3 regions of the Streptomyces sp. NPDC051286 genome follow, and region 3 is predicted to be linked to each of the others. Evidence: riboswitches for the same ligand, from Rfam matches in the RefSeq annotation. Region 3 holds a riboswitch; each other region holds the start of a gene.
What was found. Region 3 has a riboswitch for cyclic di-AMP ahead of ACIBB8_RS32060 (peptidoglycan DD-metalloendopeptidase family protein). Riboswitches for the same ligand answer to the same signal wherever they lie in the genome.

Region 1 (10,502 bases), on a different contig from region 3:
GGGCGGACCCGGTAGCCCGGCCTTACGATGCAGGAGGGCAATCGGAAGCCTCAGAGCACCGGGACGGGACCCGCAGGGTCCGCGGTCTCGCGCCTGATCACGGAGGCACGTCACATGGCACCTGACCAGATCCCAGGCATCGATCTCACCGCGGCTCCCAGCGGGGCGGGATGTGCGGACTGCTTGGCGGGCGACGGACCGGGATGGTGGATGCACCTGCGCCGCTGCGCGGCGTGCGGACACATCGGCTGCTGCGACTCCTCGCCCTCGCAGCACGGTACGAAGCACGCACGCGAGGCAGGACATCCGTTCCTGGCCAGCTTCGAACCGGGGGAGAACTGGCTCTGGAACATCGAGACCGAGGAATATTACGAGGGATTGGAGCTGCTCCCGCCCACCTCGCACCCGGTCGCCCAGCCGACCCCGGGTCCCCAGGGCAAGGTCCCCGCGGACTGGGAGCGGCAACTGCACTGAAGCCGCGCTCCTCATCCTCGGGCAGGCGTACGGGTCCTCAGGCACGGATCGGTGATGCCGCCGGGGCAGGCGAGACGGGCGATGTCCCAGCCGGCGCGCCCCGCGCCGGCCTGATAGGCGCTTTCGTAGAAGGCGAGTACGGCCCCACGTGGATCGCTCTCGGTGCGGGCCGCGTCATACGGCAGCACCGCCAGGTGGCTGCCGCCACGATCCACCCATTGCGCCGACACCGGAGTGAGGGGTTCCTCCGCCAGCCGCGCCGGTTCGGGAGCGGTGTACGAGTAGAACGCGGGCGCGGCGAACGTGTCGTCACCGAACCAGAAACCGAAGCTGATCACTTCCCGGGAGTAGGCCTCCCGGGTCACCGGGTCGATTTGCTTGGGCTGGTCGATCTGACGCTCCGAAAAGCGGGTGTGAGCGATATCGAAGGTGTGCCAGAAATGGTGCACCGGACTGACTTTCCCCGAAAACCGCGCGGCGAATTCCTCCAGTACCAGTGCTACTTGACTGAGGACCTGCCAATACCGGTTTGCCTGTTCGGGATCGTATGCCGCGTGCTCCGTGTCCTCGGCGAACGGACGGTCGGCGTCGGACAGATCGAATGGCTTGGGCAAGTTGATATCCACCTCGATGCCCAGCGCGTCCAGGGCGGCCATGACCGTCTTGTGGAAGGAAGCCACGGACTGGCCCGAAAGCGGGAACGAGACCGTCGTGCCGTCCAGTCTTGTGATGACGAGTCGATGGCCGACGAAGTCGAAGTCCACCGTGAAAATCGGGTTGCCGTCGATCTGCCCCATGGGGCGGGTGGTGATACCGCGGCCAGTGAGGTGAAACGGGACGTTCCACCAGTGATTGCGCCGGACACTGGCCGCGAGACGGATCTTTCCGATGATCTGCGCGAAGCGGTGGAGCGTCTCTTTGGTGTCACGCCATTCGGCGAGCGGCATGGGCGGGAACAGCTCCATCGCCATCACTTCTCTCATGCTGCCGGACGGTCCCGGCGGGCGGGCAGGGCGTTCTTCCGCACCATCATGGCCATGCCCAAGGTGTGCGGCACCTTGTGCGGCCGCCGTGGTGTCGTTCGCGTGAACCTGCACGCCTGGACGGTGGGCGGCCACTCGCGCGCCGCAGTCGGCGCAGACGGGTGACGCGCGGCTGCTCCTGGTCGTCTCCCCGGGGACGCCCTTCCCGACGAGTCGGAGGCGGGGTGTCCGTCCGGCAGCGCCAAAATCTCCTAAATGTCGCAATTTTGGCGATAAGGGGAAATCGCTCGCCGTTCTGGTGAACGTGCAACCCGTGCGGGCCTGAGCTTTTACGTACCGGGCAAATCGCCCTTTTCGGGCTGAGTGGTGAGAGTCACCTTCCGGACCCGCGGACGCATTGGCATGCCGCCCGGTTCCCTTCTGTGCCAAGAAAGTTGGCTTCGCGGACCGGGGTGGAATGTGAAAATTTCCGCGACTCGATCTTGTAAATGAATTGTGATCGAGAAATGGGGACTTGTTCGGGTCGGAGTTTCTCGCCTACGGTCACCGTCAATCCGGATGGAACGCCGAATCCTGCCGCCGTCCGGGAACCCGACCACTCACGTACGGCAGGAGCGGGGGACCCGCGCAAGCCGCCGATCCGGTATCCGGAACGGCTAGGGGTGAAGTCGTATTCCCATACGACGAGGCAACTCCAGCCTTAACCCGACAGCTCACCTCGTAGGCGACGGAGAGGAATACGCCATGCCCGCACAGGTTAACCACCGTCGTCGTAAGCCCAGTTCGCTGACTCGCGGATTCATCGCCGTGAGCACGGGCGGAGCCGTTCTCGCGCTTCCGATGATCGGGGCAACCGTTGCCTCGGCAGCGCCGGCGCAGCCTGCCACCGCCGCCGTCTCCAAGACAGTGGCGCCCGCTGCCGCCCCCGCCAAGCCGGCTGCCGTGCGGGCGGCTACGCCCACCATCTATTCCGTGATAGCCGGTGATTCCCTTTACAGGATCGCCCTGAGTCATTCCGTGAGCGGCGGTTGGCAGCAGCTGTACAAGGACAATCGAGCGGTCATCGGAGCCGACCCCGGCGTCATTCACGCGGGCCAGAAGCTCACCATCGGCGCCACCGCGACCACGGCGGTCGAGTCCACGACGGCCGCGAGCACCGCCGCTGCCGTCACCGCGAAGCCCGCGACGTACACGAACGACCTCGACGGCTGGATCAAGGAGTCGCTGGCCGTCATGGCCCAGCACGGCATCCCCGGCAGCTACAACGGCATCCACCGCAACATCATGCGCGAGTCCGCGGGCAACCCCCGGGCCATCAACAACTGGGACTCGAACGCCGCCAAGGGCACGCCGTCCAAGGGCCTCCTGCAGGTCATCGACCCCACGTTCCGGGCCTACCACGTGCCCGGTACGTCGATGGACCCCTACGACCCGGTCGCCAACATCACGGCCGCATGCAACTACGCCGCCGCCAAGTACGGCTCGATCGACAACGTGTTCGGGGCCTACTGACGCCCGGTTGCGTTGATTCAGGCATGACGGGTGGCGAAGGTCCGATGGGGCTTCGCCACCCGTTCCCGTCGGTGTCGCGCACGGGAGACTGTGCAGAAGTCGAGAAGTCAGCCCGCCTTGCTTCGCATCCTGCGGCGTCGCCGGAACGTCCGAATGCGCCCAGTATGAGGACGCTCCTCCGCCTTGCGATGCACCGCATCTGACGCCGTGCCCTGATCCACCAGGGATTACGGGTCGGCCCTTACGGCCTGGTGCACGATAGCGAGCGGGCTCCCGGCGTCATGCGACTCCGCTTCCGGCGTTGTCGTCAGTCGACGACTCCCCCATGGCCTTGAAGGCACGGGAGGGGCCCCCTTCGCGTCGCCTCCCTCTTCCGCCTTGGATTCGAAGCCGCATGACGCCGCTCGCTGATCCACTCGCTATCGTGCACCAGGCCGTTAGTGTGTGCGACCAGGTTCGGCCCGCCGGGGGCGGCCCGCCTGACAGGCAGCGTTGCGCATCCGGGCCGCCTCGGTCGGGTGCATGTTACCCATCGGTATGTAGTGACTTAATGCGCGAACAGCAGTAGAACCAGTTTCACTCTCTGGAGAGTGAGGCGTGTCACATGAGTGACTTTACCATGCACAATGCAGGCCCCAAGGGCCTTTCGCGTCGAAGGTTCATCACAGGAACTGGTTCTATTTTAGGAGCCGTGGCCCTTGCGGGTCACACCACCCCGGCCCAGGCCGGGGTCGGCTCCACAACTGCCCCGATCGACTCCGGGGCCCATGTCCCGGCCCTGGTGATCGGCACCGGATACGGTGGCTCCGTCGCCGCGCTGCGTCTCGCCCAGGCGGGCGTCGACGTGCACATGATCGAAATGGGCATGGCCTGGGACACCCCCGGCCCGGACGGCAAGATCTTCGCCAACACGACCTCCCCGGACAGCCGGTCGTACTGGCTCCGCACCAGGACCAAGCAGCCCCTCAGCAACTTCCTCGGCTTCCCCATCGACAAGAACATCACCCGCACCACGGGGATCCTCGACGCCGAGGAGTTCAGCGGGATCACCGTCTACCAGGGCCGTGGCGTCGGTGGCGGCTCGCTGGTCAACGGTGGGATGGCGGTCACTCCCAAGCGCGAGAATTTCGGAGCCGTCCTCCCGTCGGTGGACGCCGACGAGATGTACGACATCTACTATCCGCGCGCCAACGCCGGGCTCGGGGCCGGCACCATCGACCCGGCCTGGTTCGACACCGCCGCGTGCTACCAGTACGCCCGGGTCGGCCGTGAGCAGGCCCAGCGCGCCGGCTTCCCGTTCGTCTTCGTGCCCACCGTGTACGACTGGGACTACATGAAGCAGGAAGAGGCCGGAACCGTCCCCAAGTCGGCGCTGGCCGGCGAGATCCTCTACGGCAACAACTACGGCAAGAAGTCGCTGCAGAAGACGTACATCGACCGGATCAGGGCCACCGGCAGGGTCGTCATCTCGCCGCTCCACAAGGTGACTTCGGTCGCCCCGGCGCCAGGCGGCGGTTATACGGTCGTCATCGACCAGATCGACACCGGCGGTGTCACCACGGTCACCAAGACGGTGACCGCCGACCGGGTGTTCTTCGCGGCCGGCAGCGTGGGTACCAGCAAGCTGCTGGTGAAGCTGAAGGCCACCGGCGCGCTCGCCGGCCTGAACAACGAGATCGGTAAAGGGTGGGGCGACAACGGCAATGTCATGTGCGGCCGGGCCAACCACATGTGGGACCCGACCGGCAGCCTCCAGGCGTCCATTCCCACGGGCGGCATCGACAACTGGGCCGCTGGTGGCGCGTTCGCCGAAGTCGCGCCGCTGCCCACCGGGATCGAGACGTACGCGTCGTTCTACCTGTCCATCACCAAGAACCCGAACCGGGCCGAGTTCTCCTGGAACGCCGCGACAGGAACGGTCGACCTGAACTGGCAGACCGCCTGGAAGCAGCCGTCCATCGATGCCGCCAAGACGATCTTCGACCGGATCAACCAGAAGGAGGGGACGATCTACCGGACCGATCTCTTCGGCACCTACAAGATCTGGGGCGACCACCTCACGTACCACCCGCTCGGCGGCGCAGTGCTGAACCGGGCCACCGACAACTACGGCCGCCTGCACGGCTACTCCGGCCTGTACGTCATCGACGGCTCGCTGATCCCCGGCAACACCAGCGTCAATCCGTTCGTCACCATCACCGCGCTCGCCGAACGGAACATCGAGAAGATCATCGCCACCGACCTGTGACGGTCAACGGCCGGGCAGCGCGCAGCTGGTGTCGAGGCCCAGCACATGATTGAGCCGGCCGAACGCCAGCCATGATCCGATGCTCATGCTCAGCTCCACGATCTCGAGCTGGCTGTAGTGCGCGGTCATCCGGGACCAGAACGCGTCGTCGAGGTTGTGGTGATCCAGGGCGTACCGCTCGGCGTATTCGGCGGCCAACCGGGTCCGGTCGTCGAACACGTCGGTGGTACGCCACTGGGTCACCGCGTCGGCGAAATCCTCCTCGACCTTCACGCCGTCCCGTTCGGTCCGCCAGTCGAGGCAGAAGGCGCACCCGTTGATCTGGGCGATCCGCAACCGCGCGGCTTCGAACTCGCGCAGTCCCAGGGTCGTGTGGGCGTACACCGACAGCGAGAAGTTCGATGCGGCGATCCCGATCCCGGGCACCATCTCACCCCACACGTACTCGATCGCGTCCTTGCCCTCGGGGATGTCGATGTTCATGGATGTCTCCTTCCGAGCTTGCCGACTGCTGGGCGCAGCGGGACGTCGAGCGCGTCGTAAAGTCCTGGTTCCGCGTCCACGAGCCAGTCGATGGCGCTCACGAGCCGGCCGACCGCGGTGGCGTTCCCGCCCGCGGACCTGTTCTCGCCCTCGTCGGTGGCCTCGACCGTGACCTCGATGCGCGGGCGGCCCTCGATGATCACTCGATGTGCGCCGTCTCCGTCGCGCGGTGTCGGCCAGTCCGGTGCGCAGGAGGGGTGGATGCGCGTGATGTGCTCGATGACGATGCGGGGTTCGCCCCCGACGATGCCCTGCACTTCGAACCGCACGGCGCCCTGGGTGCCGGCCTCGAACGTGCCCATCGTCCTGGTGCTCACCGTGGCGTCGAGCGGGCTTCGGTCCAACGTCTCGCGGATGTCGTCGAGTTCGGCTCCCAGAGCCCTGGCCATCAGCCGTATCTGCCCACCCCACACCATGGTCGGGACGGTCGGTGCGAGCATCAGCGGCTCGTACTCCATCGGCTGGCCCATGCCGACCAGGTACCGCACCGATTCCTCCTGGTCGTAGGTGGAGTAGTCGAAGATCTCCTGACAGCGGATCACGTCCACGGAGGTCCCGAGTCCGCTGATCAGCAACGGGAGGACGTCATTGCCCCAGCCGGGGTCGACACCGGAGACGAACAGCGAGCCGCCACCGTCCGCGATGGCGGCCAGCACCGGATCCCGCAGCTCCGGCGGGGCGCCCAACTGGTCGTACAGTGCGTACAGTGCGGGGGTGACGACCACGGCCCCGGCCCGGATCGCCCTGCAGATGTCGGCGAGGGCGTCGTCGGGGCGGATGTCGCCGGACGCGGCGTACACGACGGCCCGGGGACCGGTGGCCAGCACGGCATCGACGTCGTCGCCCGCCAGGACCCCGAGCGGACGACCGAGCCCACCGAGTTCGCCCGCGTTGCGTCCCACCTTGTCGGGGTTGTGGACGAGTACGGCGGTGAGTTCGAGCGCCGGATGGGCCTCAACGGCGCGGATCGCGGCGCGGCCGACATTTCCTGTGCCCCAGACAACCGTGGAAATCATGCGCGGAGGGTAGCGAGAGGGCCTATCACTTCCTAGTGCCGCGACGCGACGAGTTTGCCGGGCGGGGCAGGGGAGTCGGCTGCCACCGCGACACCGCCCGGGCCGCGCCAGCTAAGTCGTTACCGAATGGGGTACACCCCCGGGCCGGCGCCTGGGGGACGAGCCCGGTGTGACCGAGGAACGGGACGCAGGAGCGAGCGCGGGCGGCGACAACGCACGCGCCTGCGACAAGCGGCTGGGCTGAGCATTCGGATCGATCTCGGACGATCCTGAGAAACGGTCAACGGCGCTTGCGGCTCTGGCCGTTGCCAGGAAGAAAACCCGGGACGCACTCGACCGGTCCAACGAGTTGTGGCGGCCGACGCTTCCGCTGGGGACGGAGGAGCAGTACCGGGAGCCGGCCTTCCGGCAGGCGCGCGAGAAGTACCACGAGGCCTGCAGCCATTCGCTCCCCGAGTGTCCGTGAGCGGTGCGGCGAGGACGGCGCGGGTGGACAGGGAGCTCGTGCGGTCCGTGCCGGTCATGCTGCCTCGGCCTCCAGTCGGCTCGGAGCGTTGCGCGGCGGGCGGAGTATTCCGGCTGCGCACGCAGCCACGACGCAGAACCCAAGGGGTAGCAGGAAGGTCAGGTTGAGCGGGACGAAGTGCGTCAGCGGTCCGATGACGGCGGGGCCGGCCAGCATGCCGAGATAGCCCAGACCGGCGACACGCGAGACATTCGTCCCGGCGGCGCTCGGGTCGGCGTGGCCTGCGGCGCTGAAGAGCTGGGGGATGCAGCCGGACAGCCCGGCCCCGAACACGGTCCAGCCGACCAGGGCCAGTGGGATCCAGGTGGAGAACGTGGCCGTCGTCAGCCCGACCGCGGCCAGGGCCGCCCCGTAGCGGAGGATGGCGACGGGCCCGAAGCGCATGGCCACTCGGTCGGTCAGCAGCCGGCCGATGGTCATGGCGGTCGAGAACGCGCCGTAGGCGAGAGCGGCGGTGGCGGCGCTGGCGTTCAGGATGTCCCGCAGATGCAGAGTGCTCCAGTCATTGGCCACTCCTTCGCAGAGCATGAGCATCAGCGCGAGCGCGGCCAGCGCCCAGATGCGGCGGGATGTCCGGTGCACGGGTTGTGTCACATCGGCGGGAGCCTCCCCGGCAGGGGAGGGGGTGTGTTCGGCCGGCAGGAGCCCGCGGGCGGCGAGCGCGGCGACCGCGAGGCCGAGGACGGCCACCGAGCCGAGGGTCACCGCCGGGCTCCAGCCCCAGCTGAGCGTGCGCGCGCCCACCAGCGCGGCAAGGACGCCGCCGATGGAGAACGTGGCGTGGAAGGCGGACATGACGGGGCGTCGGTAGCCCCGCTCGACCTGAATGGCGTGGGCGTTCATGCTGACGTCCAGACAGCCGTTGCCGAGTCCGAGCAGTGCGAGTGCGGCTCCCAGCGTCCACGCGTTCGTGGCCAGGCCGGGAAGGACCACGGCCGTGCTGCACAGAGCCGCGCCCAGTGGTACGACGATGCGGGCGCCCCACCGATCGGTGAGCGGGCCCGTGATCCGCATCCCCGCGAAGGCTCCCGCGCCGAGGAGCAGCAGCAGCCAGCCGAGCACGGCATGACTGATGCCCACGTGGCGCTCGACAGCCGGGATGTGGACGACCCACATCCCCAGGACGAAGCCGTTCAGGGCGAAGTAGGCAGTCGTGACCAGACGGCCGGTCCGCAGCGATCTCTCCATGTCGATGAACATATCTAACATCATTGGTGTTCGAAAGGTTGCATTGTGAACACCAATGGTGTTCTATCGCGGATGTGGCGAGTGCAGATCGACTGAGACGGATCACCGAGGCGGTGCGCGACGCGGGCAGTGCCGGCGTCGCGGAACTGGCCGCCCTGACCGGCGCGTCGGAGATGACCATCCGCCGTGACCTGGAGACCCTGGCCGAGCAGGGGATTCTGGAGCGATACCGCGGAGGAGCGAGGAGCCTGCTGCTGCGCGGCGACGAACCCCCCTTCGGGCTGCGGGCAACGGAGGGGCTGGAGGCCAAGCGACGCATTGCCTCCGAGGTTGCCGGGCTGATCGCCGACGGGGAGTCCGTCGTCCTCGACAGCGGCACCACCTGCCTGGAAGTGGCCCGCGCGCTGGAGCACCGCCGCCTGACGGTCATGCCGCTGTCCCTGCACGCGGTGAACGCACTCACCGGAGCGCCGGATGTCACGTTGCTGGTGCCCGGTGGCCGCCCCCGGGCGGGCGAGCTCGCGCTCACCGGACCGCTCACCGAGGCATCGCTGGCGGCCCTGCGTTTCGACACCGCGGTCATCGGCTGCTGCGGACTGAACGCGGCGAACGGCCTGACCGCGTACGACTTGGACGACGCCGCCGTCAAGCGGACCGCGATCGCATCGGCCCGCCGGGTCATCGCGGTCACGGACGGCGCGAAGCTCTCCCGTACCGCCCTCGCTTTCGTCGCGCCCGCCTCCGCACTGCACGCCGTTGTCACCGACGAGGCCGCGCCCGAGGCAGAGGTCGACGCACTCGCTGCGGCGGGCGTGCACGTGCGACAGGTATGACCTGCGCGTCAGCTGAACAGCACGCGCACGTCACTCCGTCTCACGCTCCGGGGCGACTCAGCCGTAACGGTCGAAGAGCGCCTTGAGGTGCTCCTCCGCCCGCCGGTGAGCAGGGCCTGGGCGGGGGCCGGATTCGAGGCCATGCCGCGGCTGCGCCTGAGAGCCTGTCGGGCGGCCTCTGATCGGGCGGCCACGGCGTGGCCCGCACGCTTCCGGCGTTGCCGAAATGGCCTGGCAGCTCCTTCCCCGGGCTCTCAGCTTCGTTCGAGCAGGGGAGACCCCATCCGAGGACCTTCCGGTGCCTTTGGAATCGGACGCACCACGCCGCGTCCGCTCTCCGATCGAAGGTCACCCGACAGGCTCTGAGGCCGCCCGACTCGTGACCCCGGTCGGCTGCCGCTGTGACACGCGTACGGTTCGCGCCCCCGCGACGGCGGAATGATGAAAGAGTTCTCGGTGCAGTGGGACGCGCCGATGTCCGCGTGACCGAATGTCCGTATTCCGTATGTCGACGATGGGACAGATTCCATGCCTCTCAAGGGTGAGTACGAGCCGAGCCCCGCACAGTGGGTCCGCGATCAGGTTGAGCTGTTCGAGAGCTCGGGCGGCACGGAGGGGACCACGATGCGTGGTCTGCCGGTCATCATCCTGACCACGCGCGGAGCCAGCAGCGGTAAGATCCGCAAGACACCACTGATGCGGGTCGAGCACGACGGAACGTACGCCGTGGTCGCCTCGCTGGGCGGCGCTCCCCGGCACCCCGTTTGGTACCACAACGTCACGGCGGACCCCCGGGTGGAACTTCAGGACGGCCCGGTCCGGCAGGACATGAACGCCCGTGAGGTCACCGGTGAAGAGAAGGCCATGTGGTGGGAGCGCGCGGTCCAGGCGTTTCCCGACTATGCGGACTACCAGCTGAAGACCGACCGGCAGATTCCCGTCTTCGTTCTGGAGCCTGCGGCCCAGAGCCACTGACCACGGCCAGGAGGAGGCATCATCCGGGGTGTCCGGCCGCCGGGACCAAGGGGACACTCGCGGACGGGGCACCGCTCTGGTTGGCCGTGCTGTACACACACCCACCTGCAGTGATTGCGTACGGTCACTCTCCGGGGTGCGGCAGTGAGGGGGCACTGATTGGCTGCGATGTGTCCCCACCCCCTGCCGTCCCCAGGAGTGATG
Region 2 (10,502 bases), on a different contig from region 3:
TGGGTCGGAGGCCTACACCGCATGGTCCGCGACGTCGATCGACAGGGACGTACGCGTCGTTGTCGTCGACTCGGTCTCGGCACGCGGCGTGATCGTCGAACGCCTGCCGTCCTGAACCGCGAACCGACGCCGGGGATCGACGCCGGGGGACGGTGACGGGCGGCGCCGCACCGGGACATCACGTCGAGAAGAGGCGTACGGCAGGAGTCCGCTCATGTTGTTCTGGCACGTTCCCGCGCCCAACGAGGCGATGCTCATCTCCGGATCGAAACGGCAGACGCACGACACCCAGTTCCGGATCGTCACCGGTCACGGCAGCTTCGTCGTGCCGGTGAAGCAGAGGGTGCGCATGCTCTCCCTGGCGCTGCGCGAGGCGGAGATCACCGAGGACTGCGTCACCCAGCAGGGCATCCGTCTCAACGTCCGCGCCGTCGCCGTCTTCAAGGTCGGTGACGATGCCGTCTCCATCGCGAACGCCGCCCGCCGCTTCCTGTCCGAACAGGACCAGATGGAGGAGCTCGCCGGCCGGATCTTCGCCGGACACCTGCGCTCCATCGTCGGCGGGCTGACCGTCGAGCAGATCATCCGGGAGCGGAACCGGGTCTCCCAGGAGGTCATCGCGGGCAGCCACGGCGAGATGGAGAAGCTCGGCATCGTCGTGGACGCCCTCCAGATCCAGGAGATCGAGGACTCCACCGGCTACATCAACAACCTCGCCGCCCCGCACGCGGCCGCCGTCGCCAGCCAGGCCCGGATCGCCGAGGCCAGGGCCGACCAGGAGGCGTCCGAGCGGGAGCAGCAGGCCGCGGCGCTCAAGGCCGAGTACGAACGGGACACCGCGATCAAGCGGGCCGGCTTCCTCGCCGAGACCGAGCAGTACAACGCCCGCGCCGCCCAGGCCGGACCGCTCGCCCAGGCCAGGGCCTCGCACGAGGTCATCGAGGAGCAGACCGCCCTGGCCGAGCGGCAGGCGGCGCTGGCCGCGCAACGGCTGGAGGCGGAGGTCAGGCGTCCGGCGGACGCCGAGGCGTACCGGCAGCGCACACTCGCCGAGGCCGCCCGGGACCAAGCGAAGTTCCAGGCCGACGGCACTGCGTACGCCGAACGGACCGTCGCCCAGGCGCAGGCCGACGCCAACACCGCGCGTGCCGCCTCGCTCCGGGACGGCAATCAGGAGCTGATCGCGGCCAACCGGATCGTGGAGAACCTGCCCGCCCTGGCCGACGCGGCCGCCCGCGGGATGTCGGGGGCCGACCTCACCGTGCTCAACGGCACCAACGGTGTCAACGAGATGGCGGCGGGCGTGGTCAGCCAGGGGCTGGCGATCCTCCACGCACTCCAGCGCGGTGCGAACACGGCGAAGCCGGTGGTCCACGCGAAGCGGGCCCCGCACATCACCGAATCGAACTGAGACCGACCGGCCGGTTCGGTTCCTCGGGGCAGTGGTTGGGAGCGGACGGGTGCGGGCGGATCAGCACATGGTCAACCGTCCGTCCCGGATGGCGTAGAGTTGTGTTCACCGACGCGGGGTGGAGCAGCTCGGTAGCTCGCTGGGCTCATAACCCAGAGGTCGCAGGTTCAAATCCTGTCCCCGCTACTGAAGAATCAGGCCCGGCACGCAAAGCGCGTGCCGGGCCTGATTCGTGTTTTCCGTCCCCCCTTCGGCCGATGCGGAGTCGCCGCGCGACGGGGCTCCGGCAAGCCTGGACAGTGGAGTGCGGCACCGTCCGCAGCCAGGCCCGTACTGGGCAGGAGACCGTGGGGCGTATCGGGCAGGAGACCGCAGGAGCCGCTGCGCGTACCGGGCAGGAGAGCACAGGTGGGGATGGCGGAGAAGCTGCGCGGGGTGCGGGGCGGGGGCGGCAGCCCTTCCCGGCGGGTCGTCCGCGCACTGCCGTCGTTGTTGATCGTCGCCGGGCTCGTGTTCGACATCCTCACCCCGCCGCCGTTCACCGCCGTGCCGCTGTTCGTGGCGGCCCCGCTGGCCGCCGCACCGTTCTTCTCACGGGCCAGCACCGTCCGTATCGGCGTCGCCTCGCTGCTCTCGATCCTCATCCTGCGGATCGAGAGTGGCACGGTGCTGCAGGTCGTGCCGTCCCTCGAGGTCATCACCGTGCTCACCGCCTCGATCCTTGCCCTCTTCATCAACGGAGTCGTAGAGCGCGGCAATGAGCAGCTGGCTTCGGCGCGGGTCATCGCGGAGACCGCCATGCGGGCCGTGCTGCCGGAGCCGAACGACTGGATCGGCGGGCTGCGGGTCGCCGCGCGGTACGAGGCGGCACAGGCGGACGAGTTCGTCGGCGGCGACCTGTTCGCCGTGGTGGACACCCCGCACGGCGTGCGGCTGGTGGTCGGGGACGTGCGGGGCAAGGGGCTCGACGCGGTCGAGGCGGTGGCGGTGATCATTGGTGCGTTCCGGGAGGTCGCCGAGCACGAGGCTTCGCTGGAGGAGGTGGCGCATCGGCTGGAGCGGGCGCTGGCGCGGGAGGGGGAGCGACGCGGCGGGATCGATCCGGTCGAGGGGTTCGTCACCGCCGTGCTCGCCGAGATCCCGCACGGTGGTGCCGAGGTACGGATCGTCAACCGCGGCCACCCCGAGCCGCTGCTGCTCCACCCCGACGGAAGGGTGGAGGTGCTGGTGCCGAGCGTGCCCGCGCTGCCGCTCGGCATGGGGCTGGGGGTGTGGCCGGACCTGGCCGACGCCTGGGGTCTGGCCGCCGGGACGACGCTGCTCGTCTACACCGACGGTCTCTCCGAGGCGCGTGACAAGCATGGGGTGTTCTACGACCCGGCGGCCCGGCTGCGTGGGCGGATCTTCCCCGGGCCCGAAGAGCTGCTGTCCGCGCTGACCGATGACGTACGGCTGCACACGGGCGGCAAGTCCACCGACGACATGGCGCTGGTCGCGGTCGTACGGCCCGCGGAGGGGCAGCCGGAGCGGCGCAGGACCGTGAAGATCGTGAGGCGCGGGCAGGAATGAGGCGCGGCTGCGGTGAGCGCACGAGGGCGATGCAACCGTGCGTAATCGAGGAGTGCCGCTCTGCATAACGTTTGACGCAACGTCAGAAAGACAGTAGTGACTGAGGCCGGGTCAACTCGCCCGATTCCGACCGGTTGTGTCCAGTAAAGTCCAGGCCAAGATCGTGGACGATCAGTAGGAACAGCTTGGAATCAGGCCTGTGCGTCTATTAACGTTCGATAACGCAGCGCGGTCGTCCCAGCCGTCGTCAGTGGCGGCACCGTGCGCGAGCGCCGAATTCCGCAAGGGAACCGGGGAACCACCTCCATGGGGTGAATCGGACACCTGTGTCTCGTGAGAGGCAGAGGAATCCGTAGGAGACCTTCCTGCTCCGAACCCGTCAGCTAACCCGGTAGGCGAGAAGGAAGGAAAGGAGTGCGCCTCCGTGGCGTCCAACAAGCCTGCCCCCGAAGCCCCTTCCCGGTTCGGCTCCGACTTCACCACTGAGTACGCAGCCGCGACGGGCACCGAGTCCGGCACCGGGCTCACCGCCGAGTTCGGGACCGAAGGCCTCGGAGAGACCGACCGGGCCTGGGAGGAATGGAACCCCACCGAGGAGTCCGTCCGCCCCGTACGCGGCAGGCACCGCGTCGCCAAGCAGCGCAACGGGCTCGCCCGTAGCTCCACGGTTCTCGGCGTCGGCGTCATCGCGGCCGTCGGCGCGGGCGGCATGGCCACCGCGCAGAGCAAGCCGCCGGTCTCCATCTCTCTTCCCGATTCCCTCGCGGAAAAGCTCCCCGACGCCAACTCCCTCCCCGGCGTGGGCGCGCTGTTCTCCGAGGAGTCCGCCACCGACCAGGCCCAGACCGCCGCCGCACCGCTGACCAGCGCGGGCATCACCACCGCCGAGGCCGAGCAGGGCGCCACCGACGCCGGCGAGGCGCTCCGCGCCCGCATCCTCCAGCAGGCAGAGCAGCAGCAGAGCGCCGCCGACGCGGAGGCCAAGGCGGCCGAGGAGAAGGCCGCCGCGGAGAAGGCGGCAGCCGAGGCGAAGCAGAAGCAGGACGTCGCCGAGGCCAAGGCCGAGGCCGCGAAGAAGAAGGCGGAGGAAGAGGCGAAGGCGAAGGCCGAGGCCGAGCGGCTCGCCAAACTGGCCGCCGCCTATGCCATTCCCACTTCCTCGTACACGATCACCTCGACCTTCGGCGTAGCCGGTTCGATGTGGTCCTCCGGCTACCACACCGGTCTCGACTTCGCGGCGCCGACCGGCACCCCGATCAAGGCCGTCCACACCGGCACCATCAAGTCGGCGGGCTGGTCCGGCTCCTACGGCTACCGCACGGTCCTGGAGCTCGAGGACGGTACGGAGCTGTGGTTCTGTCACCAATCGTCGATCGACGTCAGCGCCGGCCAGAAGGTCACCACCGGTGACACCATCGGCCGCGTCGGTGCCACCGGAAATGTGACGGGTCCCCACCTCCACCTGGAGGTCCACACCCCGGGCGGCACGGGCATCGACCCGATGACCTGGCTGCGCGACAAGGGCCTCACGGTCTGACGCGATGAACGCGGGCCGGTCCCACCGGCCCGCCACCGATCCCCGGCAGTCCTGACGCTCACCCCCCGACGTCAGGGCTGCCGGTTCGTTTGGCCACGGCTTTCGCGTGCGCCATGCATGGAATAGCAGCACCGCCGGAATCTGCTGATCCGCTTATGGCCGCTCTCCGCAGACTGGGCTCTTCCGGCCTTCAGGTCTTCCCGCTCGCCCTCGGCGGCAACGTCTTCGGCTGGACCGCCGAGGAGACGCAGTCGTTCGCCGTCCTCAGGGCGACAGGTACGGGTTGTGGCCGCCGTACGGCTGGTACTGCTGCGGAACCGGCGCCGGGGCCATGTAGTGCGGGCGCAGACGGCCCGTTGCCTGCGCCGCGTACGCCAGGGCGGGGGCGGCCACGTCCCGGCGCTGCCAGAGATGGTGCAGCAGTTCCAGTTCACGTGCGGTGAAGTCCGGTTCCGCCGCCCCGCGGCCGGCCCGGCGGCGCAGGAACGCCAGGGACGTGGCGAACGACTCGTACTCGGTGACCGCCCGCGCCGCCGCCTTGCCGCGCGCCTTGGCCTCCGCCTTGGCGTGGCTCCGTACCTGAGCCGCGATCCGGCTGTGAGTGCCGTGGGCGGGGCCGTAGGCAGAGGCGTATCCGTAACCCGGGGCTCCGTACTCCGCTTGCGCGTGCTGCTGGCGCGCCAGGTCCCGGGCCAGGCCGCGGGCCCGCATCGAGGAGAGCGCGAGCGGCTCGGCCGGGGTCAGCCAGCCGGCGGCCGCGTACGCGGGCAGTTCGGTCGCCAGGGTGCGCAGCTCCCGCTGGCGCGACCAGACCGCCAGCCAGGTGACCAGTCCGAAGACCGGGACCATGAACACTCCGTACACGACATAGAAGCCGTACGGGCCGAACGTCCCCGAACCGTTCCACAGGGCGTGCATGCTCATGGCGAGGATCAGTCCGAGCAGCGGCAGCGCGATGCGGCGGATGCGGTGGCGGCGTGCGCTGAGCGCCGCGAAGCCGAAGCCCAGGCCGGTCAGCACGGTGAAGAGGGGATGCGCGAACGGCGTCATCACCCCTCGTACGAAGAAGGTCGCGGCCGTCACCGACGCCAGGCCCGAGTTGCCGATCTGCTGGTCCTCGCCGAACGCGTTGCCCAGGTAGAGGATGTTCTCGGTGAAGGCGAAGCCCGTCGCGGTGAAGCCGGCGACGACGACGCCGGCGACGACACCGCCGAAGTCCCGTCGCCGGAACAGGAAGATCAGCAGGACGGCCGCCGCCTTCGCGCTCTCCTCGACCACCGGCGCTATGACCGTGGCCCCGAGAGTGTCCGCGCCCGCCGGGTCCGCGGTGGCCGTCGCGATCCAGCGGGTCGCGAACGAATTGGCGATGATCGCGACCAGGGCGGCGGCGCATGCACCCCAGGCGAAGGCGAACAGCAGATTCCGCCAGGGTTCGGGTTCGACCCGGTCCAGCCAGCGGAACGCCGTCATCAGGAGCGGGACGGGCAGCACGGCCAGACCCAGCCCGACCAGGAACCCTTCGGTGCCGGTCTGGGCGCGGACCAGGGCCAGGATCACCAGTCCGCACAGCGCGAGCACCGTGAAGACAGCAGCGATACGGAACGTCTTGCTCCGCCAGATCATGCCGACACGGCGCGGACGGTAGCGCCACTGGCCCCGCTCCGGCACGGCCGCCAGGATCTCGCCGACCCGCTGCTCCTCGAGGAGCGGGACGGCCGGCTGCGGCTGTTGCTGCTGGACAGACCCGTCGGACACCCCATGACCCTAACGAGGGGAACTGACAGCTGACCATGGGGCAGTGCGGTGCGTGCACCGCCCCGTCAGGAAATCTGCAGCTAAGAGTGCCCGGCAGTAGGCAGCGCGGGTGAAGGAGCGGGGCTGGGGTGCGTGCCTCGCAAGGCGGAGGATTGAGCCAACGCGGAGCGTTGGTGATTGACGACAACGCCGCGAGGTGCGTGCGCCGGCCCCGCGACGCCGCGAAGCCCACTGCCGGGCACTCTAAGCCACGGGCGAGGACCCAGTCGCGGTGGAAAGGTCAGCTGCGGGCGAAGAGCAGGTCGTGCACGACATGGCCCTTGTCCAGGCCCTGCCCCTCGAACCGGGTCAGCGGACGGAACGCGGGCCGCGGTGCGTAGCCGCCGTCCGCCGCCGTGTTCTCGAACAGGGGGTGCGCGGTGAGCACCTCGAGCATCTGCTCGGCGTACGGCTCCCAGTCGGTGGCGCAGTGGAGCACGGCGCCCGGCTTCAGCCGCTGCGCCGCCAGGTCGAGGAACTCCGGCTGGATCAGCCGCCGCTTGTGGTGGCGCTTCTTGGGCCACGGGTCGGGGAAGTACACCCGCAGCCCGTCGAGTGCGGCCGGCGGCAGCATCTCGCGCAGCAGGATGATCGCGTCACCGTTGGCCACCCGGATGTTGGACAGTCCGTTCCGGTCCGCGAGACCGAGCAGGTTGCCCTGGCCGGGGGTGTGCACATCGACGGCGAGTATGCCGGTGCCCGGGTCGTCGGCCGCCATCTGCGCGGTGGCCTCGCCCATCCCGAAGCCGATCTCCAGCACGACCGGAAGCCCGTCGAACAGCTCGGGCAGGTCGAGGACCGACTGCCCGTCGATGTCCAGGCCCCACTTCGGCCAGAGCCGCTGCAGCGCGTCCTCCTGGCCGGGCGTGACACGGCTGCGGCGCGGCTGGAAGCTGCGGATCCGGCGCTCGTGGTGCGACCCGGCCGGGTCGGCGGCGGGTCCGCCGGGGAAGCGCGGTTCCTGACGCAGCCTGCGCTGCCGCTCGAAGGCTGCGGCGCGCAGATCGTGGGCCTCGTCGTACTCGGGGGCGGGGTTCAAGGACTCAGACACAGTGCCCCGATTCTACGGCGGGCGGCTTCCACCCCGTTCCCTGTGCCCGGAGCAGCGCCCTGCGTGCCACCTCCCGCCCGATGGGCAGCGAGGCCGTCGCGGCGGGCGACGGGGCGTTCAGCACGTGCACGGTGTGGGGGGCCTCGCGGATCAGGAAGTCGTCCACCAGCGTGCCGTCGCGCAATACCGCCTGGGCCCGGACACCGGACGGGGCGGGGCGCAGGTCGTCCTCCGTGACCTCGGGCAGCAGCCGCCGGACGGCCGCGGTGAAGGCGTTCCTCGACAGCGAACGGTGCACCTCGCCCGCCCCGTACCGCCAGTGTCTGCGTGCGATCTGCCAGGAGCCCGGCCAGGCCAGCGTGTCCGCGAGCTCACGCGGGCGTACGACCGGCCAGCCGTATCCCTCGCGGGCCAGCGCGGGCACCGCGTTCGGCCCGACGTGGACGCTGCCGTCATGGCCCCGGGTCAGGTGCACCCCGAGGAACGGGAATGCCGGGTCCGGCACCGGGTAGACCAGCCCGCGCACCAGCTCCGGCCTGGCCAGCTCGTAGTACTCCCCACGGAAGGGCACGATCCGCATGCCCGGCTCGTCGCCCGCGAGCCGGGCCACCCGGTCGCAGTGCAGCCCCGCGCAGTTGACCAGGACCCGGGCCCGTACGACGCGGCCGTCCGCCGTCCGCACCGCCACACCCCACGGGCGGCGGTCGATCGCCGTGACCTCCGCCCCGAACCTGATCAGCCCGCCCGCGCCGCGCACCTCGGCCGCGAACCGCTCGGCAACCGCCTTGAAGTCGCACACACCGGTCGTCCCGACCCGGATCGCCGCGAGCCCGCGCACCTGCGGCTCGTACTCCGCGATCCCCGCGGGCCCCAGCTCCCGCACCGGCAGCCCGTGCTGCCGGCCGCGCTGCACCAGGGCGTGCAGCCGGGGAAGCTCTGACCGCCCGGTCGCGACGATCAGCTTGCCGGTCACCGCGTGCGGAATGCCGTGCTCCGCGCAGAAGTCGACCATTTCGGCGGCGCCGCGCACCGCATAGCGGGCCTTGAGCGAACCGGGGCGGTAGTAGATGCCACTGTGGATCACCCCGCTGTTGCGCCCCGTCTGGTGGCGCGCCGGGCCCCACTCCTTCTCCAGCACGGTCACCCGCGTGCCCGGAGCGGTCCGCGTGAGGGCATACGCCGTCGACAGGCCGACGATCCCGCCGCCGATCACCAGCACATCGCAGTCGTACGCCGCGTGAGTCATCATTGCGCCACCTCCCACCCCGATAGTGCACTGACCCACTGACATCGCACTCAAACCAGCGGAGGCCAGCGTGGCGCGCGGAATTCCGCCTCCGGATGCCTGCGCGTCGCCCGGAGGACTCCGCGCGGGCATCCGGGAGGTGCGGGCGTCCCCGGGGAGGCCGCTGGTGCTGTGACCGGCAAAGCCTGCCGCTCACAGCATCAGGGCGTGTTTCGAAAGGAGCGTCGTCCGCCCGTAGGGCGTGCCAGGCGTCGCCAGGCAGGCGGGACTTTCGGAACACCCTAGACCGGCGCCACCAGCAGCGGCCGTGCCCGCTCGCGCAGCTCGGCGACGCGTGGCTCGTCCCCGTACGGTTCGAGGCGGTGCAGCAGGTCCCGTACGTACTCCGTGGTCCGTGCCGACGAGATGCGGCCGGCCACCTCGACCGCCCGGGTGCCCGCCGCGCAGGCCGCGTCCAGGTTGCCGGACTCCAGCTCGGCGACGGCCGAGACCACCAGCCGCAGCCCGTGCGAGCGCACGAACTCCTCAGTCGGCCGGGACAGCGCCTGTTCGGTGAAGCGCCGCACCTGCCGCGGGGCCTTCAGATCGCGGTAGCACTCGGCGGCGTCGGCGGCGAACCTGTCGTACGAGTAGAAGCCCAGCCACGACGGGTCCGCGTCGCCGTCCCGGGAACGCTCCAGCCAGCTCTCGGCGGCCTTCAGCGCGGCCCCCGCAGCCGCGGCGTCGCCCGCCTTCGCATGGGCCCGCGCCTCCACCAGCCGGAAGAAACTCATGGTGCGGGCGGTGGCGAGCCCGCGGTTGCGTTCGACGGCCGCCTGCGCGAGGTCGACCCCCTCGTCGGCGAAGCCGCGGTAGGTCGCCTGAAGCGACATCGACGCGAGGACATAGCCGCCGAGCGGCACGTCGGCCGCCGCCCGCGCGAGCCGCAGCGCCTGGATGTAGTAGCGCTGGGCGGCCTCCTGCTGCCCGGTGTCGAACGCCATCCACCCGGCGAGTCTGGTCAGCTCGGAGGCGGCACCGAAGAGCGCCCGGCCCACCTCGTCGCTGTACGAGCCGAGGAGCAGCGGCGCCGCGTCCACCCGTAAACACTCCGGGACCATGGAGGAGCGCCAGTCGCCGCCGCCGTACTTGGAGTCCCAGCGGCGCGCGTCCTGGGCCGCCTCGCGGAGTTTGGTCACATCGCTGTGGCCGACGCGCAGCGGCGAGATGTCGTTCACGGAGTCCGGTCCCGGCTGTACGGGAATGCCCGGCGCGCCGCCCGGCGCACCCGGCGATGGCTGTGCACCGTGCGCGCCCTGCATGCCGAGGATCGCCGCCTCGGCCGCCGACGAGTCGCGTGCCACCGACGGGTCGGCGGGGGTTATCAGCCAGCGCGACGCGGGCGTCGCGTACGCGCTCACCGAGAACGAGCCCGCCAGCGACTGCCAGATCCCACCGCTGCCTGCCCGCCGCCCGGCCAGATCCAGCCGGTAGAGCTCGGTCGCCGAACGCACCGCCTCGCCCACGTCGCGCGGGAAGGCCAGACCCACCTCGGGCGCCGGATCCGCGTCCGCGAGCCCGATCTCGTGCAGCGGGACCGGCCGGCCGAGCTTGGCGCCGATCGCCGCGGCGATGAGATGGGGCGCGGAACCCTGCGGCACCATGCCCTTCGAGACCCATCTCGCCACCGAGGTCTTGTCGTAGCGAAGTGTCAGCCCGCGCTGCGCCCCGAGGTCGTTGACCCGCCGGGCGAGCCCGGCGTTGCTGATTCCCGCGAGGGCGAGAACGGTTCCGAGCTTCTCGTTCGGCCCGCGTTGCTCCCTGGACATGCGCCACCCCTCGACACACAGACGGCAGCCGCGTCACCGGGGAGGCGCGCGGCATTCGTACCGTGTTCTCCCCAGGGACGGGCCCC
Region 3 (10,502 bases):
ACCTGCTCTTCGCGGTGGCCGGAAAGGGCTGACCTCGGCCGGTGTACGGTCCGGCTACGCCTCTTCGAGGAGCCGTCCGCGCAGCCGCTCCAGGATCTCCGGAGTCAGCTTCAGGCCCTCGGCGAGATAGCGGTCCGTGCTGCCCCAGGTCTCCTCGATGGTGCTGAAGGCCTCGGCGAGGTACTCGGCGCGGGCGTCGAAGAGCGGGCTGAGCAGCTCCACCACCTCGGGCGACATCCCGGTCGCCGAGGTGTCGGTGCGCCGGACCTTGTACCGGCGGTGCGGATCGTTGGACTTCAGGTAGTCGGCCTCGATGGCCTCGCGCTCGACGCCGACCGCCAGCAACGAAACCGCGATCGAGAGACCGGCACGGTCCTTGCCGGCCGCGCAGTGCATCAGAGCGGGAACGCTGTCCTCGGCCAGGGCGTGCAGCACCCGGCTGTGCTCGGCGGTACGGTCCCTGATGATCGACTTGTACGAGGCGGTCATCCGCGCCGCTCCCTTGCCGTCGGCAAGGACCGAGCGCAGCTGTGCGATGTCGCCGTCGCGGACCATCCGCCAGAACTCGGCGCCGTCGGCCGGGTCGGAGAGCGGAATGTTCACATTCCGCACGCCCGGCAGGTCCACGTCCGGGCCTTCGAGCCTGTGGTCCGCCGCATTGCGGAAGTCGAAGATCGTGTGCAGCCCGAGGCCGCCGAGGAACGCGGCGTCCTCGTCGGTGGCGTGCGCGAGGTGACCGCTGCGGAAGAGCCGTCCGTGCCGCACCCGGCGGCCGTCCACGGTCGGCAGTCCGCCCACATCGCGGAAGTTGCGCACACCTGCCAGCTCGGGTTCCGTCGACGGGACCTGCGGCACCTGCTGCGTCACGGTGTCTCCTGGAGTGTCTGGCGTCGGCGCGGCTCGCCGGCGAGGTCAGTTCCTGCGACGATACGACATTGAATTCTCTGGCCGTCATCTCGGCCGTTTCCCGCTGAACACCCCATGGAATTCCCCTCGCACGGGCGTTGCCCGGCCGTCGGCCGGCGGCCGATGATGTGCGGAACTGTGGGAATGCGGGGATGACGTGATCGAGACGGGTGAGCAGGGTCGGACCTGGCTGCTGACCGGGGCGAGCGGCAGCTACGCGCTGCACCTCACCGGCCGGGGCGAACTACTGCATCTGCACTGGGGGCCGCGGATCTCCCTCGCGGCCGCCGAGGCCCTCGCCGCCGCGCCCGAGCCGCCCTTGCGGGGCTTCGAGTCGCGGCTGGACGGCCGCGAGGAGTACCCGGTCGAGGGTGGCCCCGCTTCGTCCGGCCCGCTCTCTCCGTACGCACCCCCGAAGTCCGTGGTACCGAATGGGCGTTCGCCGGGGCCGTCGTGGACGGAGACGAACTCCGTATCGCGTTCGCCGACTCAGTGCAGCGGCTCGCGCTCACGCTGCACTACCGGATGCGGGACGACTCCGATGTCATCGAGCGCTGGGCCACCGTCACCCACACCGGTCCTGACGGTCCGCCGCTGGAGCTGTTGCGCGCCGACGCGGCGGCCTGGGCGCTGCCCGCCCGGGACAGCTGGCGGCTGAGTCAGCTGCACGGTCGCTGGGCGGCCGAGACACAGCTCGTACGGTCGGAGCTGACGTACGGCGAGAAGGTCCTCTCCAGCAGGCGCGGCCACACCGGACACCAGTTCCTGCCCTGGGTCGCGCTCGATGCGGACGGCGCCGCCACCGAGGAGGACGGCGAGGTGTACGGCTGCGCGCTCGGCTGGTCCGGCTCGTGGCGGATCGCGGTGCAGCAGCTCCCCGACGGGCTCGTGCAGATCACCGGAGGCGCTGGATACGACGACTCCGGGCTGCTGCGGCTCGCACCGGGGGAGACGTACACCACACCGGTGTTCGCCGGACTGTGGAGCGCCGAAGGGTTCGGCGGGGCGAGCCGGTCCTGGCACGCCTGGCAACTGGCCCATGTCGTCCCGGGCGCCGAGAGCCTGCGGCCGGTGCTTTACAACTCCTGGGAGGCGACCGGCTTCGATATCGCGGAGGACCAGCAGCGCGCCCTCGCCGAGCGCGCCGCGGCGATGGGCGTCGAGCTGTTCGTCGTGGACGACGCGTGGTTCGGGCGGCGCACCAGCGACCGGGCCGGACTCGGCGACTGGACACCCAACCCCGAGCGATTCCCCGGCGGGCTGAAGCCGCTCGCCGACGAAGTGCACGGACTCGGCATGCAGTTCGGCATCTGGGTCGAGCCGGAGATGGTGAACGCCGACAGTGATCTCTATCGCGCGCACCCCGAGTGGGTGCAGCACTTCCCTGGGCGGACCCGGACCGAATTCCGTCATCAGTTGGTGCTCAATCTGGCCCGGACCGATGTGCAGAACCATCTGTGGGAGCAGCTCGACAGGCTGCTCTCCAGCGCCCCGATCGACTATGTGAAATGGGACTTCAACCGCTGCTTCACCGATGCGGGCTGGCCGGGCGAGGACTATCCGCAGAAGCTCTGGATCGCGCATGTGGACGCGCTCTACACGCTGATCGACCGGCTGCGGGCCGCCCACCCCGGGGTCGCCTTCGAGTCCTGCTCGGGCGGCGGTGGCCGGATCGATCTGGGGATCCTCGCCCGTACCGACCAGGTGTGGACCTCCGACAACACCGACCCGCTCGACCGGCTCGCCATCCAGGAGGGCTTCGGGCAGATCCATCCGGCGCAGGTGATGGCCGCCTGGGTCACCGACAGTCCGAATGTCCAGCTCAACAGCAGGGTCAGTTCGCTGCGCTTCCGCTTCGTCAGCGCGATGGCCGGGGTGCTCGGGGTCGGCGGGGATCTCACCGAGTGGAGTGACGAGGAACTGGCCGAGGCACGGAGCTGGGTGGATCTCTACAAGGAGATCCGTCCCGCGGTGCAGCACGGCGCGCTGTACCGGCTGCGTGCCCCGCGCGGTGGACTCAGCGCCGTGCAGTACATGCACGGCGACGAGGCCGTGGTGCTGATGTGGCTGGAGGCACAGCGGTACGGGGAGCGGCCGCCGGCCCTGCGGCTGCGCGGGCTCGACCCCGCGGCGACCTACACCGACCTGGACACCGGGGCGGTCCACCACGGCGCCGTGCTGCTGCATCAGGGTCTGCACACCGGCCTGAGGGGGGACCTGGACGCGAAGGTGCTGAGGCTCCGACGCGGGGAACGCTCATGACATGTCCGTATTGCGTCTTTTAGCGGAACATGGCCTATTTCTACGGGAGATGATGCCCTCCTCGTGAGCGGGATCATATTCGTGACGGTGCGTGGTGGTGCCACGGATGGGTATTCCGGATGTCGCGCGGAAATCCAAGATCCGTAATCCACGGAGGGTGACCAGGATTCCGCGCCGATTTCCCGGCGCGGATTCCGTTGAGTAATCGACGGCTTGTTTCCGCCTTCCTCGCTCGCCTACGGTCACCCTCAATCCGGACGGACCGCCTAATCCTGCCGCCGCCCGGAATTCGCATCCACTCACGTGTGGCAGGAGCGGGGGAACCAGGTAAGCCGCCGCCCGGAGAGATCCGGTCGGCTCGGGGTGAAGTCGCGAACTGCGACCGGGCATCTCCAGCCCGAACCCGACAGCTCACCTCGTAGGCGCCGGAGAGGAAATTCTTCATGCCCGCATCGGGTAAGCATCGCCGTCCCAAGTCCAGCACGATCGCCCGTGGCGTCGCCGCCATCAGTGCCGGTGGCGCCGTCGTCGCCCTTCCGCTGCTCGGCGCCACCGGTGCCCACGCCGCGGAGCAGGCCGCGCCCACCGCGCAGTCGGCAGCCACGCACGCCGCCGCCGAGGCCGCGCCGGTCGTGAAGAAGCAGGTCGAGACCCGGACGTACTCCGTCGTCGCCGGTGACAACCTGTCGAAGATCGCCGCCGAGCAGCAGGTCGAGGGCGGCTGGCAGAAGCTGTACCAGGACAACCGCGCGGTCGTCGGCGAGAACCCGAGCCTGATCCTCCCGGGCATGAAGCTGACGCTCGGCGGCAAGCCGGCCGGCTCCGCCGCGACGACGGACACCACGCAGTCCGCTCCGGCTCCGTCGACCTCCTCGGCCGACAAGTCCGCGTCGCAGTCCAAGACTTCGGGCTCCGTCAAGACCACCACGGCCTCCGCCTCGGCCGGCCAGAGCAACAGCTCCGGCTACGTCCACCCGGTCCCGGGCAACCACACCACCGCCTACCGTGCCTCCGGCTCCAACTGGTCCAGCGGCAGCCACACGGGCATCGACTTCCCGGTCCCCACCGGCACCAGCGTGAAGGCGATCACCTCCGGCACCGTCGTCACCGCCGGCTGGGGTGGCGCGTACGGCAACCAGGTCGTCATCAAGCACGCCGACGGCCACTACTCGCAGTACGGCCACATGTCCTCGCTCTCCGTCTCGGCGGGCCAGACCGTGACCGCAGGCCAGCAGGTCGGCCTCTCCGGTGCCACCGGCAACGCCACCGGCCCGCACCTGCACTTCGAGATCCGCACCGGCCCGGCGTACGGGTCGGACATCGACCCGATCGCCTACCTGGCCTCGCACGGGATCTACGTCTGATCCACGGCTGATCCGGTCAGCTCGGTGAAGGGGCGGTGCGCAGCGGCGCGCCGCCCCTTCGCTTATTCCCCGTTTACCAAAACCTGACCGGTGGCCTATCTCACCACCCGTCAACCCCTTATTACGGTCGCGTAGGTCACATTCGGCGGTGCAGGATATGCGCTTGTGGCAGACGATTCGAGAAACAATCAACGTGGCGTCATCAACCGGCATGGCGCCATCGGGTCGTACGCAGCGATTGGCGACAGCTTCACCGAGGGAGTCGGAGACCCCGGCCCGGACGGAACCTTCGTCGGCTGGGCGGACCGTTTCGCGGTACTTCTCGCGGACCAGCTCCCGGACCCCGACGCGGCGACGAGCCCCGAGGGCTCCGCGCACGGAAACTTCCGGTACGCCAATCTCGCCGTACGCGGACGCCTCCTCGACCAGATCGTCGAGGAGCAGGTACCGCGCGCCAAGGAGCTCGCACCCGATCTGGTGAGCTTCTGCGCGGGCGGCAACGACATCATCCGGCCCGGCACCGACCCCGACGACGTGGCCGAACGCTTCGAGCGCGCGGTCGCCGAGCTCACCGACTCGGTCGGCACCGTCCTGGTGACGACCGGCTTCGACACCCGCGGCGTTCCCGTCCTGCGCCATCTGCGCGGCAAGATCGCCACGTACACCGCCCATGTGCGCTCCATCGCTGATCGCTACGACTGCCCGGTCCTCGACCTGTGGTCGCTGAAGTCCGTGCAGGACCGGCGAGCCTGGGACGACGACCGGCTCCACCTGTCGCCCGAGGGGCACACCCGGGTCGCGCTGCGCGCCGCCCAGGTCCTTGGTTTCGATGTACCGGCTGACCCCGACCAGGAGTGGCCCCCGCAGGCACAGCGCGGCACGCTGGAGGTCCGGCGCGACGACATCCACTGGGCGCGTGAGTACCTGGTTCCGTGGATAGGGCGTCGGCTGCGCGGCGAGTCCTCCGGCGACCACGTCGAGGCGAAGCGGCCGGACCTCCTGCCGCTTTAGGGCGTGTGTCGAAAGCCCCGCCTGCCAGGCGACGCCGGGCCCGCCCTACGGGCGGACGACGCTCCTTTCGAAACACGCCCCAAGCCCTCTCTTCGGCCTCATCGGCCGGACGTGCCCGTTCCCTTTCTGCCTCTCGGGGGCTTCAGGCTTGTCCGGCGACGGGGGACACCGGCAGGAACCGGCGCCCCGAGGGTGCCGGTTTGCCCGGGCGTCGGGCTGGTATGCGCTCCAGGACGCCACCCGCGAAGACGTCGTACAACGGCAGCGTCTCCAGATGTACATAGCCGATGTGGCAGTCGCAGACGGCGAGCGGACAGGCCCGCGGACCGAGCGCACGCCGGTAGCTGCCGTCGTACAGGTTGCCGAGCTCGGCCGGGACGAAGTGGCAACGGCGCACCGTGCCGTCGCCGTCCACCGAGATGACGGACTCGCCGGTCCGGCACGGCATGCCCGCCGAGCGGTGCGGGTGACGGCTGTACGGGAAGAGGGGGTCGAGGGCCGTCCAGCGGTCCGCCTCCTCGTCCGTGTAGCTCTGCCCCTCTGCGGCATTGACCCAGAGATAGACCTCGTCGGGCAGGTCGGTGCGGAGCCGCCGCGCCTCGTCGAAATGCTGCTCGAGACCGACGACACCGACGCTGTACCGGACACCGAGAGCGGACAGTTCCCGGCACCTGGCGAGGAAACGGTCGTACGGTGTCTGCCCCGGGTGGTACGTGCACCACAGTGCGATCTTGTCGCGGCCGGCTCCACCGGCTTCGGCCAGCCAGCGGGTACGACCGCTGAGATTGGTCTGGATCGCGACCCGGCCGATGTGCGGCAGCTGCGCCAGTTCCACCAACGCGCGGCGGTACCAGGAACGGACCAGCCCCTCGCCCCACGGCGTGAACAGCACTGAGATCCTGTCCCTGGTCTGCTCCGCCGCCCACGCGGTGAACCGCTCCAGGGCGGCGCGGTCGGCACGGAGCTGCTCCGGGCTGTCGCGCCGCTTGGCGAACGGACAGTACGGGCAGTCGTAGTCGCACGACGCCAGGGGACCCCGATAGAGGATCGTCAGATCCATGGGAGTGCTCACTTCGGTTCGTACGCGGCCATCGCGGCCCGTACAGCGGGGGAGAACAGTTCGGGACCCAGCGCGTCGGAGTGGGCGAGCCCCTCGGGCGAGAGCCGTAGCAGCCCGGACGCCACGGCGGACCCGTCCAGCCAGCCGCGCGCCTCGAACCGGTTCAGCTCACCTGGGAAGTCGTCACCGGGAGCGGCGCCGAACCGCTCGCGGTATTCCGCCAGTTGCAGCCCCTCGGCCTGAAGGAGAGACTGCAGAAGGTGGCGCCTGCGCGCCTCGTCACCGTCGACGTACCGCCCCACTTCCGCGCGGGAGAAGTCGTCGGTGGCGGTGTAGCCGTCGATGATCGCCCGCACTTTCCGCATGTCCACCGCGTAGTCGAAGGAGTAGTGCAGCCGACTGGTGTACGAGCGTGCGCCGCAGCCAAGACCGATCATGCCGTCCGTCTGGCACGCGTAGTCGGCAGGGCCCTGCTGCGGGGCGTCGGCGCGGCGGAACATCCGCATCGACACCTGCTCGTAGCCGTGGGTGAGGAGATGGTCCCGGCCCGCCCGGTACAGCCGCAGCCGCTCGTCGTCCCAGGCCGCGTCCGCCGCGGCTTCGGCGTCGGCGCCGAGCCGGTCAAGGCCGGTCAGCGGGCGCACGTAGAGCGGATAGAGATACAGCTCCTCCGGCTGCCAGGCGAGGGCCGCGTCCAGAGAGGAACGCCAGCTGATCTCGGTCTGTCCGTCGATGCCGTAGATCAGGTCGATGTTGAGGACCGGGATGCGTGCGTCGCGGATCCGGCCCAGCGCCGCCTCCACATCGGCGCGGCGCTGGGGACGGACCGCCGCGCGTGCCTCGGCGTCGACGAAGCTCTGTACGCCGATGCTGATCCGGGTCGTCCCGCGGTCGGCGAGGACGGCCAGCCGGTCAGTCGTTGCGGTCGACGGCGAGGTCTCGACCGACAGCGGCACGGACCGCAGGTCGGCGCCCATCCGCTTCTCCGCGATGTCGCAGAGCCGCTCCAGCTCGGCTGCCGCCAGGAAGGTGGGGGTGCCGCCGCCGAACGCGGCCGCGGCGAACCGCACCGCCTCGTCGTCACCCAGCGCGTCGCGCACGGCGGTGGCCTGCCGGTCCAGTGCGTCGAGATAGCGGGTCGTCAGCTCGTCGGGGGCGCCGATCCGGGTGAAGAGGTTGCAGAAACCGCAGCGGACCTCGCAGAACGGTATGTGGAGATAGAGCGAGAGCGCGTCCTTGCGCTCTCCCGCCCACAGCTCGCGCAGCGCGGGCCGGCCGTTGAGCGGGCGGTACGCCGTCTTGTGCGGATAGGCGTAGACGTAGCTCTGGTACGGGCGGACGGTGTGCGGACTGGTCATCGTGCAGTGGCCCCCGGTTCCAGGAAGAAGTGCGCGTACGGAACGGTCCAGACGGACTCGTGGCCGAGCCGGTGACCGGTGTAGCCGTCGTCCCCGTACGCCGTGCCGTGGTCGGAGCAGACGATGGCGAAGCAGCGCCGGCGGCTGCTCGCGGCGGCAAGGAGCCGGCCGATGTGTGCGTCGACGTACTCCAGGGCGGCGGCGTGCGTGGCGCGGGAGTCACCCGACTCGCGGGTGGCGCCGGGCTGGTGGAACCAGTTGGGCTGGTGCAGCGCCGACACGTTGACGAAGAGGAACAGCCGCTGTTCGGCGGGTAGCCCCGCGACGACCTGCTCGGCCCGCGCCACCTGGGCCTCGAAGGAGGTGGGTGACGCGACGCCGAACTCGGGTTCCCAGTGGCTCTCCTGGAACATGGCCGGCAGCACGGAACCGAGCGGGCCCTGCCGGTTGAAGAAGCCGACGCCTCCGATGCACACCGTGCGGTAACCGGCCCCGGCGAGAGCGGACACCAGATCGGGGGTGTCGAAGACGAAGGTCCGGGAAGCGGTGGTCTCACTGCCCGCGAAGCGTGCCGCGAACAGCCGGGGGTGAGGGCCGGGGGCGGCGGGCGTCGGCAGGAATCCCGCGAAGATCGCCTGGTGCGAGGCATAGGTGAAGCTGCCCGGGGCATGCCGCTTCTCCCAGACGCCGCCCGGCAGATGGCGGGCCAGATGCGGGATGCGTCCGGCGGCGGCCAGCTCCGCCGCCACGTCGTAGCGCAGGGTGTCGAGGATGACGAGCAGCAGATCGTGACTGCCCACGATCTCGCTCATGTCCGGATTCCCGGGGTGTTCCGAGGGGGCGGCGTCCGCGTCGCGGATGCCGGCGACGGCCTGTCCGGTGTCAGGGGGTGGCGCTTGCACGGTGGTTCCTTGCTCTGTTCAGTACGGCGACGACCTGCGTCGCATAGGTGTCCAGGCCCTCGAAGCCGCTGCCGGGCAGCCCGGTCAGGCGTGGCAGCAGGTCGCCGAAGGCGTTGACCTCGCCGACGGCGAACCGCCGCCAGCCGGTCGCGGGCAGCAGATCGACGGCCACACACAGCGTGTCCGGGAAGCAGGCAGCGGCGCGCTCGCACACGGCCAGGGCCTCGGCCCAGCTGCCGCCCGCCGCCTCGACGGCCGCGCGGACCTCGTCGAGGCTTCCGCGCTGGCCGCCGAGGTGAAGATTGGTCATGGGGGACTGGCTGGTTCGTACGACGGCATGGGTGGCGCGGCCCGCCACCACCAGGACCCGCAGGTCGGCCGAGCGCCCTCGCTGCGATGCCTTGGGCAGCCAGCGCTCGATGTGCAGTCCGTCCGGTGCGAGCGCGTCGACGATCGCCGCCACCTCGCGCTCCGTCGTACAGCGTCGCACCCGCAGCGAGTTGAAGAGCCGTCCGGACGTGTCGCGTTCCACCGATGTGGTCGCCCGCACCCGGCCGGGACCTGCCGTCTCCACGGCCAGCACCCCCGAGGCGGACGAGCCATGCGCGAGCTTCACGAAGGCCCGTGGCATGCGGTGCTGAGCCATCCGCTCACGCACATCCGCCCAGTCGCGCACCACGGGCGCCGCGAAGCCGGAGGTCGGCGAAGCCGGTACAGGGACCCCGGCGCCGTCCAGCACGGCATGGCACAGCCGTTTGTCGAACAGCACCGCGACATCGCCCGGGGCGTCGAGCAGTGCCGCTCCGGCCGCGTCGGCCGCCCGCGCGACCGTCCGCACCGCTCCGGTGAACCGGGTGTACCACAGGGCGGTGCCCTCGACCCTCGTCGGATCGTCCACGGATCGCAGCAACCGCTCGACCTCGGCGTCCTCACCGGGCGAGTCCATCCGTACGGTCTCGCCCGGCCGGAAAACGGCCTTGCCGCCCAGGACGTCCAGCCAGGGCACCACACGCGCGGCCGGTAGCCCGGCGGCGCGTACAGCGTCCCCGAAGAGTGTGACCCGGCGGTTGCCGGGAACTCCCACGACGGCGAAGCGCACTGCCGGGCCGCCCGCCCTACTCGCTGACTGCGACATAGCGCTCGTCGTCTTCATCCGGATGCCAGTACTCCACCTCGTCCGGTTCGCCATTGACCCGGTCGGCACCGAGCAGTCCCTCGAGGCGGTCCACCAAGGGGGCACTGATGTAGTGGTGGTGCAGATCCAGCGAGGTCAGGCGTCTCGGGATGGTCGATGTCAGTCATGGGGCGTCACTCCGAAACCGCGGTGTAGCGGCCCTCGGCCCCGTTGTCGTCCCAGGGTTCCTCGCGTTCGGACACGTCGACCTGCACACCGTGCGGTTCCAGCGCCTCCTTGATCCGGCGCTCCATCGGCGCGGTGAGGAAGTGATGGTGCAGATCGAGCCGTTCGAGATGGGTCAGCGGCTGGCCTTCGAGCAGCGCGGCCGCGCCCTCGTCGCCCAGCGTCCCGTGCGAAAGATCGAGGGTGCGCAGCTGGGCGACGACCGGGGCGCCCGCGACAGCCGTCGCGATCTCGTTCTGCACCTCGCTGTTGCGCAGACCGAGGTGGTGCAGGCGGGGG

Region 1: it holds a riboswitch for cyclic di-AMP, as region 3 does, so the genes downstream of both, ACIBB8_RS21435 (transglycosylase SLT domain-containing protein) here and ACIBB8_RS32060 (peptidoglycan DD-metalloendopeptidase family protein) in region 3, are expected to answer to the same signal.
Region 2: it holds a riboswitch for cyclic di-AMP, as region 3 does, so the genes downstream of both, ACIBB8_RS24820 (M23 family metallopeptidase) here and ACIBB8_RS32060 (peptidoglycan DD-metalloendopeptidase family protein) in region 3, are expected to answer to the same signal.

What each region holds. Positions count from the first base shown of each region.
Region 1 covers NZ_JBITER010000020.1:126,178-136,679, reverse strand. Annotated here, with positions in the region: gene ACIBB8_RS21445 (UBP-type zinc finger domain-containing protein) at 115-474, shown strand; gene ACIBB8_RS21440 (DUF5996 family protein) at 486-1,439, opposite strand; cyclic di-AMP (ydaO/yuaA leader) riboswitch at 2,012-2,197, shown strand; gene ACIBB8_RS21435 (transglycosylase SLT domain-containing protein) at 2,202-2,969, shown strand; gene ACIBB8_RS21430 (GMC oxidoreductase) at 3,574-5,217, shown strand; gene ACIBB8_RS21425 (carboxymuconolactone decarboxylase family protein) at 5,221-5,700, opposite strand; gene ACIBB8_RS21420 (dihydrodipicolinate reductase) at 5,697-6,776, opposite strand; gene ACIBB8_RS21415 (MFS transporter) at 7,297-8,490, opposite strand; gene ACIBB8_RS21410 (DeoR/GlpR family DNA-binding transcription regulator) at 8,565-9,323, shown strand; gene ACIBB8_RS21405 (nitroreductase family deazaflavin-dependent oxidoreductase) at 9,852-10,298, shown strand.
Region 2 covers NZ_JBITER010000026.1:80,138-90,639, forward strand. Annotated here, with positions in the region: gene ACIBB8_RS24800 (hypothetical protein) at 1-115, shown strand, start outside; gene ACIBB8_RS24805 (SPFH domain-containing protein) at 215-1,411, shown strand; tRNA gene ACIBB8_RS24810 (tRNA-Met) at 1,524-1,597, shown strand; gene ACIBB8_RS24815 (PP2C family protein-serine/threonine phosphatase) at 1,826-2,980, shown strand; cyclic di-AMP (ydaO/yuaA leader) riboswitch at 3,241-3,393, shown strand; gene ACIBB8_RS24820 (M23 family metallopeptidase) at 3,405-4,517, shown strand; partial or broken gene ACIBB8_RS24825 (aldo/keto reductase) at 4,673-4,790, shown strand; gene ACIBB8_RS24830 (PrsW family intramembrane metalloprotease) at 4,782-6,272, opposite strand; gene trmB (tRNA (guanosine(46)-N7)-methyltransferase TrmB) at 6,553-7,362, opposite strand; gene lhgO (L-2-hydroxyglutarate oxidase) at 7,355-8,611, opposite strand; gene ACIBB8_RS24845 (sporulation protein) at 8,890-10,416, opposite strand.
Region 3 covers NZ_JBITER010000052.1:4,627-15,128, forward strand. Annotated here, with positions in the region: gene ACIBB8_RS32045 (DUF6126 family protein) at 1-32, shown strand, start outside; gene ACIBB8_RS32050 (tyrosine-protein phosphatase) at 55-867, opposite strand; partial or broken gene ACIBB8_RS32055 (alpha-galactosidase) at 1,064-3,168, shown strand; cyclic di-AMP (ydaO/yuaA leader) riboswitch at 3,432-3,608, shown strand; gene ACIBB8_RS32060 (peptidoglycan DD-metalloendopeptidase family protein) at 3,612-4,532, shown strand; gene ACIBB8_RS32065 (SGNH/GDSL hydrolase family protein) at 4,698-5,543, shown strand; gene ACIBB8_RS32070 (STM4011 family radical SAM protein) at 5,686-6,603, opposite strand; gene ACIBB8_RS32075 (STM4012 family radical SAM protein) at 6,612-7,961, opposite strand; gene ACIBB8_RS32080 (STM4013/SEN3800 family hydrolase) at 7,958-8,773, opposite strand; gene ACIBB8_RS32085 (STM4014 family protein) at 8,844-9,998, opposite strand; gene ACIBB8_RS32090 (STM4015 family protein) at 10,172-10,502, opposite strand, start outside.